3 regions of the Alteromonas sp. McT4-15 genome follow, and region 3 is predicted to be linked to each of the others. Evidence: predicted binding sites of a transcription regulator. Region 3 holds the regulator's gene; each other region holds the start of a gene.
What was found. Region 3 encodes FliA, which starts transcription of late flagellar genes. Its sites were predicted from a motif close to CTAAAGNTNNNNNNNNNNNNGCCGATA; they were not measured.
Positions count from the first base shown of each region.

Region 1: pomA (flagellar motor protein PomA) is a predicted target of FliA. The motif match lies at 2,973-2,999, and genes of this name have one in related genera.
Region 2: LHL20_RS17000 (DUF3530 family protein) is a predicted target of FliA. The motif match lies at 2,691-2,717, and genes of this name have one in related genera.

Region 1 is NZ_JAJALG010000035.1:5,001-11,711, reverse strand. Features, by position in the region: gene dxs (1-deoxy-D-xylulose-5-phosphate synthase) at 1-1,495, opposite strand, end outside; gene LHL20_RS17585 (farnesyl diphosphate synthase) at 1,528-2,418, opposite strand; gene LHL20_RS17580 (exodeoxyribonuclease VII small subunit) at 2,448-2,690, opposite strand; gene pomA (flagellar motor protein PomA) at 3,050-3,811, shown strand; gene LHL20_RS17570 (flagellar motor protein MotB) at 3,811-4,740, shown strand; gene LHL20_RS17565 (SAM-dependent methyltransferase) at 4,817-6,070, opposite strand; gene LHL20_RS17560 (DUF1365 domain-containing protein) at 6,073-6,711, opposite strand, start outside.
Region 2 is NZ_JAJALG010000032.1:1,203-7,913, forward strand. Features, by position in the region: gene rapA (RNA polymerase-associated protein RapA) at 1-1,931, shown strand, start outside; gene LHL20_RS16995 (pseudouridine synthase) at 1,931-2,641, shown strand; gene LHL20_RS17000 (DUF3530 family protein) at 2,777-3,661, shown strand; gene LHL20_RS17005 (hypothetical protein) at 3,804-4,127, shown strand; gene LHL20_RS17010 (AmpG family muropeptide MFS transporter) at 4,200-5,540, shown strand; gene LHL20_RS17015 (response regulator) at 5,660-6,711, shown strand, end outside.
Region 3 is NZ_JAJALG010000003.1:48,916-55,626, forward strand. Features, by position in the region: gene LHL20_RS03485 (protein-glutamate methylesterase/protein-glutamine glutaminase) at 1-778, opposite strand, end outside; gene LHL20_RS03490 (chemotaxis protein CheA) at 805-3,042, opposite strand; gene LHL20_RS03495 (protein phosphatase CheZ) at 3,055-3,810, opposite strand; gene cheY (chemotaxis response regulator CheY) at 3,845-4,228, opposite strand; gene LHL20_RS03505 (RNA polymerase sigma factor FliA) at 4,265-4,996, opposite strand; gene LHL20_RS03510 (MinD/ParA family protein) at 4,993-5,859, opposite strand; gene flhF (flagellar biosynthesis protein FlhF) at 5,865-6,711, opposite strand, start outside.

The DNA.
Region 1 (6,711 bases), on a different contig from region 3:
GACGAGATTTACCAATCTCAAGTGCCGACATTTCCTCATCTGGTGTAATGCCCATACCAGCGCCACGCGGATAACGCACCGCTGCTGGTTTTTGAAGCTTGTGGCCTGTATAGAGCATTTGTCTGCATTCATTTTCGTCCGCAGGGGCCATAATCACCATGTTAGGGATACAGCGCAAAAAGGCGATATCAAATGCGCCCTGGTGGGTTGGGCCGTCAGCGCCAACAATGCCCGCTCTATCAATCGCGAATAACACAGGTAAATCTTGAATGGCGACATCGTGAATGAGCTGATCATAAGCGCGTTGTAAAAATGAAGAGTAAATTGCTACAACCGCGTTCATGCCATCTTTTGCTAATCCTGCACCGAACGTGACGGCGTGCTGCTCTGCGATGGCAACATCAAAGTATTGGTCTGGGAATTGCTGCGAGAACTCAACCATTCCTGAGCCTTCGCGCATCGCGGGAGTAACAGCCATCAACTTAGGATCTTGGGCTGCCATATCGCATAACCACTTACCAAAAATAGCCGAATAGGTAGGGGCTGAAGGTTTTGATTTAGGAAGCGCATTATCAGCAGGGTTGAATTTAGGCACAGCATGAAACTTGATAGGATCCTGTTCGGCTACGGCATAGCCTTTTCCTTTTTTAGTTACTACATGCAGCAACTGAGGGCCTTCAAATTTACGCATATTGCGCAAGGTATCGACAACAGCGTTAACATCATGGCCGTCAATTGGGCCGATATAGTTAAAACCTAATTCTTCAAAAATGGTACCAGGTACTACCATGCCTTTTAAGTGCTCTTCAGCACGGCTGGCGAACTCTTTAATAGGCGGCACATTACTTAGCAGCTTTTTGCCACCATCACGAATAGAGTTAAAGAAATTACCGGTGAGTAATCTAGCCAAATGACTATTTAATGCACCTACATTCTCAGAAATCGACATTTCGTTGTCATTAAGCACCACAACCATGTCTTTTTTGATATCGCCAGCGTGGTTCAGTGCTTCAAATGCCATACCTGCTGTCATAGCGCCATCGCCAATAACGGCAACTACTTTGCGGTCTTTGCCTTCTTTTTCCGCGGCAACCGCCATTCCCAGGGCTGCACTAATTGAGGTAGACGAATGACCCACTGCAAAGGTGTCATAATCGCTCTCTGGAGGCCATGGGAAGGGATGCAATCCATCTTTTTGACGGATTGTGCTCATGCGCTCGGCACGACCGGTGAGAATTTTATGTGGGTAGGCTTGGTGCCCAACATCCCACAATAATCGGTCGAATGGTGTGTTATACACGTAGTGCAGCGCCACCGTTAATTCGACTGTACCTAAGCCTGAGGCAAAATGGCCACTTGTTTGGCTTACGCAATTAAGTAAATACTCACGCAACTCATCAGCTAACTCGCGCAGCTTGTCTTGAGGCAGCTGTCTCAGCTTTTCTGGTGTTTGCGCAAGCGCAAGCGTTGGGTAATGTTGGAGATCTAAACTCATGTACTTATTATCTTTTTCAACATGGCGCGTGGCTAGTGGTCGCGTTTTACCAAAAGCTCGCTAAACGCAATTAAACTGTCTGTATTGTAGGGTAAACGCGACAAGGCTTGAAGTGCATTATTATGAAGAACTTCTAACTCTTGCTTGGCGCCATCTAGGCCCAACTTGGCGGGAAACGTGTTCTTGCCTAGTGCCTGATCTGAGCCAGCAGGTTTTCCTAACTGCTCACTACTGCCTTCAACGTCAAGAATATCGTCTTGAACTTGAAATGCTAGACCTATATCAGCCGCGTAAGCCATTAAATCGGCCTGAGCTTCAACAGTAAGGTCTTCGCTCACTATAGCTATCATTTCTATACACGCTTTCAACAGCGCACCTGTTTTTAATTTGTGCAGCTGTTTTAATTCTTCGAGTGAAATGGTTTTGCCAGTACTTGCCAGGTCTATCGCCTGGCCACCACACATGCCCAAATAGCCAGCACTTTTTGCAAGAATAGAAAGCAAGTTACTGCGCTTAGTTTGTGCATAATTGCTCAGTGGCGCATCTGCTAGCACACTAAAAGCAAGTGACTGGAGCGCATCACCAGCAAGAATTGCCGTGGCTTCGTCAAAGGCAATATGACAGGTAGGCATGCCGCGGCGCAGGTCATCGTCGTCCATGGCTGGCAGATCATCGTGCACTAAGGAATACGCATGAATACACTCGATGGCCATACTAATCGCCATTTGGTCTTTCTTTGGCACGTCTAGCGTGTTGCCCACTACCTGAACAAGAAGCGGACGCATGCGCTTACCGCCGGCGAGCAACGCGTGACGCATTGCGTCTTTTAGTCGCGGAGCGTAATCGGGTAACTCGTCAATTAGTGTAAGAAGAGATGCATCAGTCTGTTGTTTCACTTGCTGATGCAAAGCGGAAAAATTCATAGATTACCTGTTAGTTAAAAATGAACGATTTAAGGCTGTTCACTTTCAGGAAGCGTTTCTAATGTGTCGTTACCTTGCTCGCTAAGCAGTATTTTTACTTTTTGCTCAGCATTTTCAAGCGACTTTTGGCCTTGGCGAGATAATGCGATTCCGCGTTCGAACTTTTCCAATGCTACATTGAGTGGCAAGTCACCGTTTTCCATATCGTTCACGATGGCTTCTAATTCCGCAAGGGTTTCTTCAAAAGAAGTTGCGTCTTTTTCAGTCGTCATAAAATTCACTCAATTTTGTGGCCAAATTACATGTACGCGCACATTAACTGAGGGGTGCACATGGGTCAAATGGTTTGTCCGTATATTGCCTATAACGATGCAAAAATCGAACAATCGGTAAACTCAGTGGGTAGTGAAAGGTAAAAGGGCGTACCAAATTAAATGTGCTATAGTCCTCAAAATAGGTGGCAATGCGAAACATTGTTTTACGCAATCAGCGTTGCATTCCTTTTGCAAATTGCTACCACACTGAAATAAATGTGATATTTTTCAATAATGTCGTTTTAGTATTTTAATACTTTGCCGATAGAATACATGTACATCAATAGCACTGTCTGCACATAAATGAGGAAGAGTGAGTGGATTTAGCAACCGTCATAGGTATGTTGGGCGCCATCGGTTTCATAGTAATGGCTATGATATTAGGCGGCAGCATGAGCATGTTCATAGACGTGCAATCTATACTTATCGTTTTCGGTGGAACCTTATTCGTAGTCTTATCTCAGTTCACCCTTGGCCAATTCTTTGGCGCAGGTAAGGTGGCGGGTAAGGCCTTTATGTTCAAAATTGAGTCGCCAGAAGAGCTTATCGAAAAAATCGTAGAAATGGCAGATGCGGCGCGTAAAGGTGGGTTTCTTGCACTCGAAGAAGCTGAGATATCGAATGAATTTATGCAAAAAGGCGTAGACATGCTAGTTGACGGACACGATATTGAAGTGGTTCGTGCAACCTTATCCAAAGACATCGCAATGACAAGCGAACGGCATGACTTTGGCGCGTCTATCTTCAAAGGTATGGGAGACGTAGCGCCAGCAATGGGGATGATAGGTACCCTAATTGGTCTTGTAGCCATGCTGTCTAACATGGATGACCCCAAGGCTATCGGCCCTGCAATGGCGGTTGCACTTTTGACTACGCTATATGGTGCCTTCTTTGCCAACGTAGTGTGTTTACCTATTGCATTTAAACTTGCTGTACGCGCAGGTGAGGAAAAGCTTAACCAGAGTCTTGTATTAGACGGTATTGTCGGTATTGCTGATGGCCAAAATCCACGCGTAATTGAAGGTGTGTTGAAGAACTATCTTGCAGCTAGCAAACGCGGTGCCGCCGAGGAAGAATAATGGCCGAAGAAGAATGCCCCAAATGTCCCCCCGAGGGGCTGCCCGCTTGGATGGGAACATTTGCAGACCTAATGTCTCTGTTGATGTGCTTCTTCGTGTTACTTCTGTCATTCTCCGAAATGGATGTCCTCAAGTTTAAGCAGATTGCGGGCTCGATGAAGTTCGCCTTTGGTGTGCAAAATAAAATTGAGGTTAAAGACATTCCGAAAGGAACAAGTGTTATCGCCATGGAGTTTAGACCGGGTAAACCTGACCCAACGCCAATTGAATCTATTCAGCAGCAGACCATTGAAATGACACAGCAGATGTTAGAGTTTCAAGCAGGCGATGAAGACTCGGCAGGTGGTCGTCAGAAGCAACGCGGTGAACAACGTGGCGGTCAATCTCAGCAAACTGCCAATGAGTCAGCATCGTCGGCAGAACAAAGCTCTGAACAAACACAAACTGCAGAATTGATGAAGAAAATTGCACAGCAGCTTCAAAAGCAGATTTTGGATGGCTCTATAGAAATGGAGTCGTTGGGACAGCAGATCACCATACGTATTCAGGAAAATGGTTCCTTCTCAGCAGGCTCTGCATTCTTACAGCCACAATTCCAACCTGTTTTAAGAAAGATTGGTGTACTGTTGGCCGATGTACCCGGCGAAATAGAAATTTCCGGACATAGCGATGGGCAGCATATTGCCAATGAGCTTTATCGTTCAAATTGGGACTTGTCAGCACAGCGTGCTGTTGCAGTGGCCGAGGCCATGCGCACTGCGCCTGGTTTTGATGAAAGTCGAATGTCTGTAGTGGGCAAAGCCGATACTGCTCCCGTTGTCGAAAATGCAACTACAGCTCAAGATAGGGCCAAAAATAGGCGGGTAGAAATCAATATCAATCAAGGCAAGCCCATGCTCTCAAAGCCCATCTCAGTCGTAGATGAATAAGCAGTAGTAATTCATTGAGCACAATCAAAAACGGCGCATTTTCAGCGCCGTTTTTTGTGTAGAATATAGATTTTTACTAGCGAGCGAGCGTTGCTCTAAACTGTGGTTTTGACACCACAAGTTGTACAGTACTTATCGTGCGCTCAAGGAACCCACCTTCGCAATATTTCAAGTAGTAAGTCCACATACGCATAAAGCGCTCGTCATAACCGTCTTTTAGCAGTTCGTCTTTAGCTGATATAAACGCTTCATACCAATGATTCAATGTCATTGCGTAATCAATACCAATATCATGTAAATCTCTTATCATCATATCGGTATGCTTTTTCAAATGGGCATTTAATTGATATTGCGATGGTAAAAAGCCGCCTGGAAAAATGTACTTTTGAATAAAATCCACGCTGTTTGAATAGCTATCATAACGTCTATCATCAATGGTAATAGACTGTAGTAGCATCAGGCCATTATCTTTTAAAAGCGATGAGCATTTTTCGAAAAAGTTACCTAAGAATTGTTTGCCTACCGCTTCAATCATTTCAATAGAGACAAGCTTGTCGTATTTGCCTTCTAATAATCGGTAGTCTTTTTTCAGCAAGGTAACGCGGTCAGATAGGCCTTCACGGGCGATCCATTCTTGTGCCCACGCATGTTGTTCTTCTGAAATAGTGGTTGTGGTTACTTTGCAGCCATAGTGTTTAGCAGCATAGACGGCAAGACCGCCCCAGCCCGTACCAATCTCAATTAGGTGGTCGCTCTCTTTAAGCTGCAATTTGTCACAAATGGTTTTCAGCTTATAATTTTGTGCCGCATTGAGTGACGTATTCGCGTCGGGGTAAATGGCCGACGAATACATCATGGTGTCGTCCAAAAAACGCGTATACAATTTGTTGCCAAGGTCGTAATGCGCTTCGATGTTCTTCTTAGCTTGGTCGCGGGTATTGCGTCGAGCGAAATGCTGTAGTTTATTTATTGGCATAGAAAGCCATTTAAATTTACTTTCCCACTTATCTAATGTGGGCAGGTTTCGAGCGAAAATACGCACAACCGCGGTAACATCGTTACTATCCCAAAGGTCGTCCATGAACGCTTCGCCTGCACCAACACTACCACCAAGTAGCAAGCGCCTATACGCACTCATATCTTTAATATTCACTGTGGCGCGCAATTCATCATTGTCGTCGCCAAATCGTGCGATCTCATCACCGCATTCTTGAATAATAAGACAACCAAAAGGCAGTTGCTTGAGGCATTGAAGAAACAGATTTCGGCACACTTTATCAGCAAGTGATACCTCTGAAGTTGTGAGTAGTACGGATTCACCAAAAGACATTATTATTGTTCCTGACTCTTTTCTGGGTGTGAATACAAGGGCGTTCTTTTTAAAAATAATTTAAGCGCTTGCCAGTATATTCCCGCCATCGTTTTAATGGTCATACTTGGAATACGTTTCATCGCATTAGAAAGATTCGCTTCATCAAGCTTAAATTTCTGTAAGTTTATACCTGCACTGAATTCTTTATCGTCACGCACGCAGTCCATCGCTAAAGAAAGTGTATGGCTAGGTTGGGAAATTCGCCAGTGATAGGTCATATCCATCGGATTAAAAGGAGAGACATGAAAAGCTTTTTCAGTATGCGCTTGTGTCTTTAAATCTACGAGATAGTGATGGCGCTCATTCCAAGGTGTGTTACTAACTTCGGCTAGAAGATGCGTGAATGTGCCTTGGTCATCGCGAAGATAATAGAAATTGACCGGACTGAAGTACAAACCCCACATGCGAATTTGTCCTAACATGAACACATCACCTTCTAGCGCAACATTATTATTAAGAGACTGCATTTTTTGCAGTACGGCTTGAGCAAGGGGCACATCTTGATCTCCTAGGTAATCTGAACGCTTAAAACGCGCTCGGGCTCTCTTGGAGGTAGAAAAATGTGAGAGGGTACTATCCAATGTTTCAAGCTCATTGCC
Region 2 (6,711 bases), on a different contig from region 3:
ACGTGTGTGTAGAAGCCTTGGCGAATAAAACCCCAGGGGTATTACTGCTTACTGCAACGCCCGACCAACTAGGCCACGAAAGTCATTTTGCACGTCTTAGACTACTCGACCCTGCTCGCTTTCATAGTTACGATGCTTTCTTAGAAGAAGAATCTAAATACAGCCAACTCGCCGATGCCGTAGCACCACTTTTATCTGATGCAGAGCCGAATGATAAACAGCGCAACAAGCTTGCTGAATTCGCGCCTGATGTTATGGAACACGCAGGTGATTTGTCTGATTCAAACAATCGACACGCGCTTTTGCATCAACTCATTGACTGCCATGGCACGGGGCGAATGCTATTTAGAAACCGTCGCGCCAATATCGAAGGATTCCCAGAACGTAAATTAATCGCCTACGAGCTTGCTCTCCCTGAAGTATACTCAGATGCCGTTTTTGGCGGCGACCTTACTTACTCGCTCTATCCAGAGCGAATGGCTAGTGTCGTTAACAGTTGGACCAAGCACGATCCGCGAGTTGCGTGGCTACTCGACTTCATGCAAGACGTTAAGCCAGAAAAGATCCTACTTATCTGTGCTAGCGCCCGCACCGCACAAGAGCTAGGTGAAGTGATTAGAACTCAAACTGGCATTCGTCATAGCGTTTTCCATGAAGGCATGAGTATTGTAGAGCGCGACAAAGCGGCGCACTACTTTGCAGATGAAGAAGAAGGGGCGCAAATACTGTTGTGTAGCGAAATAGGTAGTGAAGGTCGTAACTTTCAATTTGCACATCACTTAGTACTGTTTGATTTACCTATAACACCGGACTTACTTGAACAGCGTATTGGTCGACTAGACCGAATTGGCCAGACCCAGACGGTACAAATTCACGTGCCATATTTAGCCAAAACCGCACAACACGTGTTGCTTGACTGGTACCATGAGGGGCTCAATGCCTTTGAAAAAACCTGTCCGACAGGCTCAGGCGTATTTGACGATGTGAAGCCACTGTTGATTGGTGCATGCTTACACCCTGATGATATGGCCGCCCGCGACGAACTTGTCAACATGAGTATTACGCTTAACAGCCAGCTGGTAGCACAACTTGAAGCCGGACGAGACCGTTTGCTTGAGCTTAATGCCTCGGGTGAAGGACGTGTCGAACAATTGCTTGAAGATATAATTACGTTGGATAGTGAGCAAGATTTATCGCGCTTTATGGGGCGTGTTTTCGACGCCATAGGCGTTCAACAGGACGAAAAAGGTAACGACTGCTTCATCCTTATGCCAACGGAATCCATGGTTAGCCAGTTACCAGGACTCGATCCTGAGGGCATGACAGTGACGTACAAGCGCCGTGTGGCTACTACACTAGAGAACGTGCAGTTCTTAAGCTGGGACCATCCGCTAGTGCATACTGCAATTGATGTGGTGCTTACCGATGTGCACGGCAAGAGTAGTATGGGCTTCATCGCTGAACCTTCGCTGCCTAAGGGGGCCTATTGGATAGAAGCGCTTTTTGTATTGCACGCGCAAGCACCAAAAGCACTTCAATTAGGTCGCTTTTTACCGCAAACACCAGTAAGAGTGTGTCTAGATGCGCAAGGCAAACCGTCTGATTTAAGTTTTGATGTAAAACGCAAAGTAGGCCGAAAAATATCAGCACAGCTAATTAAAGCGCTACAACAGCCGCTTGAATTAGCGATAGAAAAAGCGCGTAAACTTGCACATCAAGAAGCAAACCAAAAGCAGCACGATGCGCTAGCAACTATGCACAATACGCTAAATGACGAGATTCAGCGATTAAGAGACCTTAAAAAACGCAACCCGGCAGTGCGCGACAGTGAAATAGAATTTATCGAAACCCAAATGAATGCGTTAGATAAAGTTATTCAAGAAGCTGATGTCCAGCTAGACGCACTGCGCATAGTGGTGAATAACCCTTAATGGCAAATCCAAGTTTTGTGTACAAACCACCCATGATGCCTTATCTCGATTTCCTTTATCGAGATGAGGACATCGTTGTGGCACATAAACCCAGTGGACTATTAAGCGTACCGGGCAAAGCAGCTGAGCACAAAGATGCGTTAATCACTCGGGTCAACGCGGTATTACCTACTGCAACGGTGGTACATCGACTCGATATGGCCACATCGGGCATTATGGTGATGGCATTGAACAAAGATAGCCATCGCCATATCTCCAAGCAATTTGAGCTTAGAAAAACAAAAAAGCGTTACTTTGCCAGCGTCTATGGCCATATCGCTCAAGATAGCGGCGAAGTAGATTTGCCGTTAATTTGTGACTGGCCTAATAGACCAAAGCAGATGGTTGATTTTGAACGGGGCAAACACGCGTTAACACACTTTGAAGTAGTTGAACGCACATATGATACAAACGGGCATCCTTTTTCACTTGTTGCGCTTTACCCCATTACCGGGCGCTCACATCAGCTGCGGGTACATATGCTAGAACTTGGTCACCCTATTTTGGGTGATAGGCTTTATGCACATGACAGCGCTTTGGCTATGGCTTCACGCTTGCAGTTGCATGCCGAGAGCTTATGCTTTACGCATCCATCTACCAAGCAATGGCTCAATTTTCAATGCCCAGCGCCGTTTAGTCATGTTCGCGCCCAGCCACTTTCTCAAGACTAAATCACGCTAGGAATAAACGTTGGGCAGCGAACTATTCGCGATATTTGTATTGCAGATATTTATCATTAGGCCGATACACCGTATGTAGACTAATTTAGTTAACGCGCTTTTTTCGTTAGGACTGGTTCGCAAACAATGACTAAGCATTTATGCTCGCTTCTATTTTTGATGATACCCTCCGTGTATTCATCTGCCGCTGTAGGCGACTTTTTTACCGATATTAGCCATGCATACTTACCCGGTCAGGTGAAAGAAATTATTGCTGGCGACACTATTTTGCCCATTGTCGAAGTTGACGCTCATACCCCCTTGCCGTTGGGAACTGCTATTATCATTAGTGAATTGTCTCCAGCGGGATTAACGATGGGACAGGGCGACCTGTTGGCTGAAAAACTGGCCGAAAAAGGCTGGAATGTGGTTATCAGCCCATTTGAGCAACCGTTACACAATGACGCTCAAACCACTTCGCAGGTAGAAGGCGAGAATTCGCCAGCTCAATCTGACGATGTAATGACGACGAGCACAGACATCCATCCTCGAAGTAATCAGCTTACTCAGCATCTCGATTTTGACGACACAAAAAATAAGTTGTCCATGCAACTAAACGCACTTAACAACTATCTTCAAGAGCGACAAGGTTACCGACTGGTTATCGCGCAAGGCATGCTGGCAGCGAGCTTTTTGTCACTAGCAAGCACACAACCGGCACTTCACCCTGACACATTTGTCGCTATTTCCCCATTTTGGCCAGATTCCACAATTAACGACTTAGTCGTTGATAATATTGCCCAATCAGACTTTCCGATCCTAGATCTTGCTGTGGGCAACTACAGTAAGTGGGCATCAAGTACCGCAGCACAGAGACGAGTAAGTGCAAAAAATGCACTAAAACTGCATTATCGGCAGGTTGAAATATCGGGCTCACCATTAGTCTTTAGTATAAAGTCAGAACAAGAAAGCTCTTATATTCATACACTTACAAACACCACTATTGGCTGGACACGTCATCTAGGCTGGTAAATCTCTGTTCTAGGGATTACGCTAAATTAATCTAGAAAACAATTACCTAAAGAGTAAACGCACTACGCAATGGCCTGCTGACGAGCAGTAAGATTGTTATGAACTATAATACTTGTATAACGCAAATACGGTTGGGCACCTCGTGACTGTTCAAGATTTCGTAGATAGTAAAGCGAAGCAACTGTGTTTTTATTTGAAAGCATTCTGGCAAGGGGAACTTCCCGCAGAAGAACTCGAACTCTTTTTTTGGGACAGCATGGAAGAGTGGGGCCAGATTGATTACACATTAACACAGCCATACACGCCAAAAGAACGTGTTTTTTGGCATCTATTACACCAAGTGCATTATTGGAATGGTGATAAACTTGAAAACGACAAATACCTCTTCGACGAATTAAGCAACTGCGTTAACTTTCTTGAAGGATTGGGGCATTGTCCTTTAGATTGTGTGGGTGTTCGCCCCTAACCCACACGTTCCCCTCTCTTGCCGCAATAAAAACCATTCTCTAGGTTGCTTATCATCAATGTTCATGGCTCAATGGCATTTTTGCATACTCGCCAAGGGCTAACTTATTTGTTCTCTGCATTAAACACCTATAAAGACAAACGCTTTCTGAGTATTTTTTGTTTCGGAATATCCAGTGGCTTTCCATTGATAATGATTGGCTCTGTGCTCTCTGCTTGGCTCAAAGACGAAAACTTATCACGTTCTGCAATTGGGCTATTCGGCATTATCTTTGCCACTTATTCGTTTAACTTTATATGGTCGCCTTTACTGGACAAACTAAAGCCACCTTTTTTAGGGCAACGCCGAGGCTGGATAATGGCCATGCAAGGCGCAATTGTTGTGTGCTGCCTTGTTATGTCTCAACTGAGTGCTACTACTGATTTATTTTATATTGCACTTGTAGGCCTTTTCATCGCAATTGCCTCTTCCACACAAGATATAGCCATTGATGGCTTTCGCATAGATACCATTGCAGAGAATGACAAAGATGGTATGTCAGCGGCTTCTTCTGTCGCCACAGCAGGATGGTGGACAGGTTACGGCGGCTTAGGTGCGATTCCTTTTTATCTTGCTGACTATACCGCTTACACGTGGCCTGATATCTATCTACTTTTAGCGGTTATGATGCTTCTGCTAATGGTTGCGACATTACTGACCAACGAGCCAGAGATTGATAGAAAAGCACTTTTAAGCCAGATAATGCACGAAACTGGCAGTGGCGTTCTATATTGGTTTCGAGCGACATTAATAACGCCTTTCTCAGAGTTTTTTAGTCGAAACGGCGTAAAACTAGCCGCCTCTTTCCTGTTATTTATATTTTTGTTCAAGATTGGTGAAGCATTTTTGGGACGTATGAGTATCGTCTTTTACAAGGAGATTGGCTTTTCAAATAGCGATATAGGTACGTACTCAAAACTGCTCAATTGGTGGGTTACTATTGTATTTTCGCTTTTGGGCGGCCTGGTTAATATCCGTTACGGCATTTACAAAGGGCTAATGATTGCGGGCATTGCCATGGCGGCCTCTAACCTCATGTTTGCGCTAATTGCACAGACAGGTCCATCAACGGGCTTATTAGCAATAACCGTGATAGTGGATGGTTTTACAGGTGCGTGGAGCACAGTCGCTATGGTGGCGTTTATATCGTTACTTTGCAATCGTGCGTTTAGCGCGACGCAGTATGCGCTTATGGCCTCATTAAGTGTCGCTGGACGCACACTGGTGGCCTCAGGCAGTGGATTTGTTGTTGATGCCCTGGACGGTAATTGGAGCCTGTTTTTTATTGCTACGGCCCTCATGGTCATACCCAGCTTGTGCTTTCTATATAGCATTCGCGAAAATATAAAAAAAGTCGAATATTCAAATAACTAAGTGTTAATTTTTTACTCATAACCTTGCAAGTAAACATAAGTTATCTACAGTTAATGAAGAAAGAAATATTCATGTTCTGTTAACTCGTTGATATAGCAATGCCACTGCAAGGAAGTACTTTGGAAACGGAGAAGCTTAGTTATTCACACAAAAGGGTCAAAAACACCCGCCACGAGCGTGCTCTGTCGAAAGTAAAGGTTGCGTTAATTATCATTGCACTTGTCACGCTCGCCTCACTTACTCACATACTGAACCAACAACAGCGCGCGATTTCAGCGTTGAAAGAACACAGTGCGTTCGAAGATGCGCTAATTTCAACTGAGCAACAGATCAATCGTTACCAGTACAGCCAGAATTTTGACCTTGTAGCGCCTTTACAGGAAAACTTACTAGCCACTTACCAACGGATAGCAGTGCATTTTGCTCAAGAACAGAAAATTATGTTCGTTGAAAATGAACTCTCTTTTGAAGACTTTGAGAGCAAGCAACGCAGCTTAATGCGAGAAGTAAACCATAGTGTTATTCAAGATACTATGCTTCAACTCTACACTTTGGCTGTACTTCCCTCTGAACAAGCCGCCCAATTGCTTAACACAGTATTTACGCTTACACCGTTAATCGATGCTATTCAAATTCAAGAGAGCGCACTTCAAAACCAAGTATCGACAATTAGGCAACAGATGCTGCTTGTACTCATTTTTTCGGTTATTACTTTAGCATTGATTCAAGTGATGGCGTGGCTGTTTAGCAAAAACCAGCCTCATAAACCTGCTTCGCAGTTACATCGTTCAGCGCTTCGCGTGTCTTTTGCTGATAAAGAGCAGCATCATCAAAAAGAGTTTATTCAACTTATTAGTCATGAGTTTCGTGCACCTATTAGCGTAATTATCAGTGCACTAGAGCTTATTCCCAATATGGAAGCACAGCGCAGTCGACTTATTCAGCAAGCTGAGCAATCAAGCTATCGGTTACTCAGCCTGACCAATAATTTGACCGAGTTACTTTCAGACAACATAGAGGACGACTTACAGCTTCAATCAATTGATTTGATAGCACTATTAGATGAGTGTATTTCCCCCTTTTCAATTCAAGTGAAAGACAAGAAAGTAGAGTTGAATATGCACTGCAGCCATAGTGTGCCGCATTTTATCGAATCTGACCCTGTTGCTAT
Region 3 (6,711 bases):
CTAAGTACGCGTGTCCCGGTTTAAGTACATCGCCAGTTTCGGCTTCTTTTACACTTATTTTGCAATTGGAATCTAAACGCTGAGCAAACGCAGACGTGAATGTACCCGGCATATGCTGAACAAGGACAATTGGATAAGGGAAGTCTGCAGGTAGCGGCGACAATACCTTCTGTAACGCGACAGGCCCTCCAGTTGATGCACCTATTGCTAAGCACTTATAGTGCTTGCCGCTTGGCCTTACCGAAGACACCGTTGGCTGTTTTGCCGCGTCTTTACGGCCAGACAACAAACCTGAACTTCTAAAAAAAGCCGGTTTAGGCGCATTTTCTGGAAGGCGTCTTGTTTCTACAGAGCGCATAACAGGGCGTTTAAGACCAACACCGCGTCGCGCAATAAGACGAACTTTTGTACACAATAAACGTGTCGCATCTTTTCGATCTTGCGCGATGTCTTCAAATTTCTTTGGCAGAAAATCGAGTGCCCCCGCTTCTAACGCATCAAGTGTGGCTTGCGCGCCATGATGGGTTAGCGAGGAAAACATCAGTATAGGAGTTGGACGCTTCTCCATAATGGCTTTTACCGCAGAAATTCCATCCATGATCGGCATTTCCACGTCCATTGTTATTACGTCTGGAGTGAGGGTTTCTAACTTCTCGAGCGCATCTCGCCCATTTCTCGCTTCGCCTACTACTTCCAACTCTCTATCGGCATCGAGAATTTCTTTCACTCGACGTCGATAGAAAGTAGAGTCGTCCACGACCAGGACTTTAAAGACCATGGATTACTTTTCCTATTATTACAGCCCTACTTTATGGGCTTACGGGCGTAACGCTTCAGTAGACTCGGTATATCCAAAATAAGTGCAATACCACCATCAGATGTTATTGTCGCACCAGCCATACCCGGCGTGCCCTGTAAGAGCGCATCTAACGGCTTAATAACCACTTCTTCTTGACCAATTAATGCATCAACCACAAAGCCGACTTGCTGCGTTCCAATCTGTACCACAACAACGTGTCCTTTTTCTTTATCGATGTTCTTAGGACCACGAATCAGCCATTCTCCAAGGAAGAACAGCGGAATAGCTTTGGAGCGGACAATCATCGTCAGCTGACCATCAACCGTATTGGTTTTCTTGATGTCCATGTTAATGATTTCATTCACTGCACCAAGCGGTAACGCAAAGGTTTGTTTGCCTACGACAATCATTAATGTTGGAAGTATGGCTAGAGTAAGCGGTACTTTGATGTCTAATCGCGTACCTTTACCAAGCTGCGAGTCGATATTAACGGTACCGTTTAGTTGGTTAATCTTGGTTTTAACCACATCCATACCCACACCACGGCCCGAAATATCGCTAATTTCAGTTTTCGTTGAGAACCCAGGGGCAAAGATAAGATTAAAAGCTTCCACGTCTGACATACGAGCTGCAGCATCTGCATCAAGCACACCGCGGCTTATCGCAATTTCTTTAAGCTTTTCGGGATCCATACCTTTACCATCGTCTTCGATAGTAAGAAGGATGTGATCGCCTTCTTGTGATGCAGACAGCTGAACCGTCCCCATGCGCGGTTTACCGGCCGCTGCGCGGTCATCAGGCATTTCAATACCATGGTCCACTGAGTTTCTCACCAAGTGAACCAACGGATCGGCCAATGCTTCAACCAAGTTCTTATCTAGATCGGTTTCTTCACCAACCAACTCAAGGGTAATTTCTTTCTTGAGGCTTCGAGCGAGGTCGCGTACAACGCGGGGGAATCGACCAAATACCTTTTTGATTGGCTGCATGCGGGTTTTCATTACCGCGCCTTGCAAGTCGCCTGTTACAACATCAAGGTTAGCAATAGCTTTCGACATACTTTCGTCATTGCTATTAATACCCAAACTAATAAGGCGATTTCGAACCAATACCAACTCGCCGACCATATTCATAATCTGATCTAAGCGTTTGGTGTCAACACGCACTGTAGTCTCAGCCGGAGGTGCTGCTGGTGCGGCTTTTTTATCGTCTTTTTTAGGTGCTTCTTTCTTCGCTGCCCCAGCAGGCGCTGGAGCAGGAGCGGCTGCTGCAGCCTTTTGCGGCGCTGGACTAGCCTTAGGTGCTGCTGGCGCTTCGCTTTTCGCTTTGTTAATCGCTTCGGTAGCCGCTTTATCTACCACTGGCTCAGCGGGCGTTGACGATTGTTTGGTAGGACCTTGCCCCGAACCATGCAATTGATCAAGTAGCGCTTCAAACTCATCGTCAGTAATTTCTTCATCGCTTGATGCAGATACCGGTGCTGTTGGCGCAGGAGCTGATGCAGGTGCTGCATCTTCGCTACTGCCAAATTGACCTTTACCGTGTAAATCGTCAAGAAGCGCTTCGAATTCTTCATCGGTGATGTCATCGCTATCACCGCCTGCGCTTGGTGCAGGTTCAGCGGCTTTTGCTGGCGCTGCTGCCTTAGGTGCAGACTGACCGGGAGCACTTGAACCATGAAGTTCATCTAGCAAGGCTTCGAATTCATCTTCGGTGATTTCATCAATGCCACCACCGTCACTTGACGACGATGTAGGCTCTGACTCTTCAATAACAAGTTCAGGCTCATCCTCAAACTCTGCAGGCTGAGCTGCACTTGGTGCAGTATCGCCAAAGATATTTTCGTCAGGAGATTCTGGGCGACTTAGTTTGTGTAACAAGTCGACAAGATGTGCATCTGCAGGTTCTAGAGGATCACGCGCTTTAACACGTTCAAACATCTCTACCACCACGTCGGTGGCCTGCAAAATAATATCCATTAACTCCGGCGTGAGTGTACGTTGCCCGTTTCGCATAACATCGAAAACGTTTTCGGCCCCGTGGCATATTTCAACCAACTCAGTCAGGGATAGAAACCCTGCTCCGCCTTTAACAGTATGGTAGCCGCGGAAAATTGCGTTCAGCAAATCCGCGTCTTCTGGATTGTTCTCAAGATCAACGAGCTGTTCTTGTAATTGTTCAAGTATCTCTCCAGCTTCTACTAGAAAGTCCTGTAATATATCCTCGTCAACATCAAACGACATGCGCCCGCTCCCCTAAAAACCTAAGCTAGACAAAAGATCATCTACATCATCTTGGCCAGAAACAACATCATCGCGGTTTTCCGCGTCGATAATTGGGCCTTCCGCTTGTACACCATCATTTTTATCGGCCTTAACGCTAGAAGGTTTAGAATGTTCTGAACCGTCGCGCTCGCCAAACATGGTTAACATGTTTACTAGGCTGTCCTCGACTTCTTTTACCAAGTCGATAACGCGGCGAATTACCTGACCAGTTAAATCTTGATAACCCTGTGCCATCAATACTTCTGTCAGTAACTGTGTGAGCTTAGTTGATTGCTCTGCGCTTTCTTCAAGTAAATTATCTAAATCTGCACAAAGCGCTTTGAACTCGCCTAGTTCAATTTGGCGGTTCATTAGCTTTTTCCACTCAGGCATCACTTTCTCGATGCGCTCAGCGAGCGTTTCTGCAATTGGCATGCTCGCTTCCACTGCATCCATAGTAGTATTAGCAGCTTTTTCAGTTTCTTCAATGACGTATGTCAGACGAGACTGTGCATCAGGCATATCTTCGGTCGCAAGATTCTTAATGCGATCGTCAATCTGAAAATTATTGAGCGCGTCATGAAGTTGACGCGTCAGTTTTCCCACTTCTGCAAACAGCTCAACATTTTCCTTCATTGAGGCTGCTTCAAGTAGTGCACTGGCCGAAGCGTTATCACCCTCTTCAAGATAGGCGACAAGTTGTCTAGCTTCTTCCAATGTAATCGGAACGTTTACATTTGATGACATCCAGTAAACCTCGTTTCTCTGGTGAGCGTCTGGATCAACCTAAACGTTCGAAAATTTTATCCAATTTTTCTTTTAATGTTGCTGCAGTGAAAGGCTTAACCACATAGCCGTTCACGCCGGCTTGCGCTGCCGCAACAATTTGTTCTTTCTTGGCTTCAGCAGTAACCATTAGTACAGGTAAATGCTTCAGTTTATCGTCGGCACGAATAGCACGAAGCAAGTCAATTCCTTGCATACCTGGCATATTCCAATCGGTAACGACAAAGTCAAAGTCGCCTTGCTGTAGCATTGGCAACGCCGTACTTCCGTCATCCGCTTCCTGGATGTTGGAGAAACCCAAGTCTTTAAGTAGGTTTTTGATGATACGTCTCATGGTAGAAAAATCGTCAACCACGAGAATTTTCATACTTTTATCCAAAATAGCCTCCAGTGAGGGGTTAATTGTTATTAATATCTATTCTTCGTCAGCTTGCCACGACTTCATTCGTGATTTGAGTTTTAACATGGCCTGACTGTGAATTTGGCTTACTCTCGATTCACTAACATCAAGTACTTCACCTATTTCTCGTAGGTTTAGCTCTTCATCATAGTATAAAGAAAGCACGATAGCTTCTCGTTCAGGTAATGTTGTAATCGCATGGGCTAACGCCTTTTGGAAAGCACCTTGCATCAAGTCTTCAAGTGGTGCGTCGCTACCCCGATTTTGTTCAGTCGAAATAACGTCCTCAGACACACCTAAATCTTCAATGCCAACCAACTTACCAGCATTTACTTCATTCAACATTTGATGATAGTCCTGCAAACTCACATTGAGTTTAGCAGCAATATCAGAATCTCTGGCATCGCGACCAGTCTCGCCTTCTACTTGCGAAATGGCTTCCGTTATCGCGCGACCGTTGCGATGCACTGACCGCGGTGTCCAATCGCCTTTACGAATCTCGTCTAGCATAGCACCGCGGATACGAATACCCGCAAAGGTTTCAAAGCTCGCACCTTTCGAGCCGTCAAAATTTCGAGCAGCTTCTAATAAACCAATCATGCCTGATTGAATTAAATCGTCAACAAGTACACTAGCGGGCAAACGCGCCATCAAGTGATGAGCGATACGTTTAACCAAAGGCGCATGTCGTTCGACTAACTGCGACTTATCGGTTTGTTGTTGATAAGCTGCTGCCTTGCTATTCAACGCTGATTTCCTACTGCTTTTTCTGCAACCAACTGTTCAATAAAAAACTCTAAATGACCACCTGGCTGAGCCGGGATTGGCCACGACAATGCCTTATTAGCCAGTTGAGTAATTGCAACGGCAGCAGGCGAACCTGGGTAGGCATCGACGATAGCGGTTTGTTTGCGTACCGCTTTACGAATATTTTCATCAAACGGGACAGTTGCCACTAATTCTAGTGCAACATCCAAAAATCGACCTGTTACTTTGCTTAATTTACTAAATAGCTCTTGCCCTTCTCGCACATCGCGTACCATATTGGCGACCACTTTAAATCGAAACACGCCGTGTTCGCGATTCAAAATTTTGATTAAGGCGTAAGCGTCAGTTAATGATGTAGGTTCGTCGCACACTACCACCATAATATCCTGTGACGCTTTAGAAAAGCTTAATACCATGTCTGAGATACCCGCTGCGGTATCGACGATGAGAACATCAATTTGTGAACGTAATTCACTAAAGGCGCGAATTAAACCCGCATGCTGAGTAGGTGATAACTCTGCCATTGACTGTGTACCCGATGTCGCTGGCGCAATCTTGATCCCATGCGGACCAGTGACGAGTACTTCATCAAGCGTGCATTCACCCGATAATACGTGAGAAAGATTTTTCTCGACGCGAAGACCTAACATCACATCGACATTAGCCAGACCTAAGTCTGCATCGAGAACCATTACACGCTTACCCTGCTTAGCCATAGCAATGGCGGTGTTTAGTGTAATATTTGTTTTACCGACGCCACCTTTACCTCCGGTGACGGCAATAACTTTGATTAACCTTGATTGCTTCATTTTTCTTAAGCTACTCGCTTGGTCGTCAATCATACTGCTTATGCTGTTTTAATGGCGTTGTTACTACTAGTATGATTCAAACCGTACTTTTTATAAAGCTTTGCAGCAGCAGAAACCAAAGATTTTGCTTCTGCAATCTTAATGTCTTCTGGTACTTTTTGCCCATCGGTGACATAACTAACCGGTAACTGGTACTCAACTGCAGCACTAAGCACCTCTCCTAAAGAGTAGCACTCATCTAACTTTGTGAAAATACAGCCACTTAGTTCAATTTCATCATACGCTTTAATTATTCTCTGCAGTGCAGGATATTGTGTATTTGCCTGCGCTACCAAATATTTTTTCACTTGTGGCATTTGACCATTGTCAAATTGCTTAATTTGTTTAATCAAACGGCTATCTCGCTGACTAAACCCTGCTGTATCAATCAATACTAGACGCTTGTGACGCAGTTGGAAAAGTAAATCTGCTAACTCTTCGCTGGTTTGTGCTTTTCTTACTGTACAGCCAATTATCTTTCCGTAAGTAGCCAGTTGTTCAAACGCAGCTATTCTGTACGTATCAATGGTGATCATTGCCACTGATTCTGGGCCATACTTCTGGGCATATCGCGCAGCCAATTTTGCTACCGTGGTTGTTTTTCCCGTTCCAGTAGGACCCACCAATGCAACAGCACCTTGTGCGGTAAGTATATCGTTACCTGTTACATTTATGCGATTAGCCAATAGGTTAAGAAGGTAAACCCATGCTTCGCGCTCATTATAGTGAGCAGGCGTGTAATTTATTAGCTGAGTTGCAAGCGCGTGACTTAAGCCCATATCGGTTAAACGCGTTATCAGATATTGATGAACGGGTTTTTGACGCTTATTCTTCGCTTCCATCAAA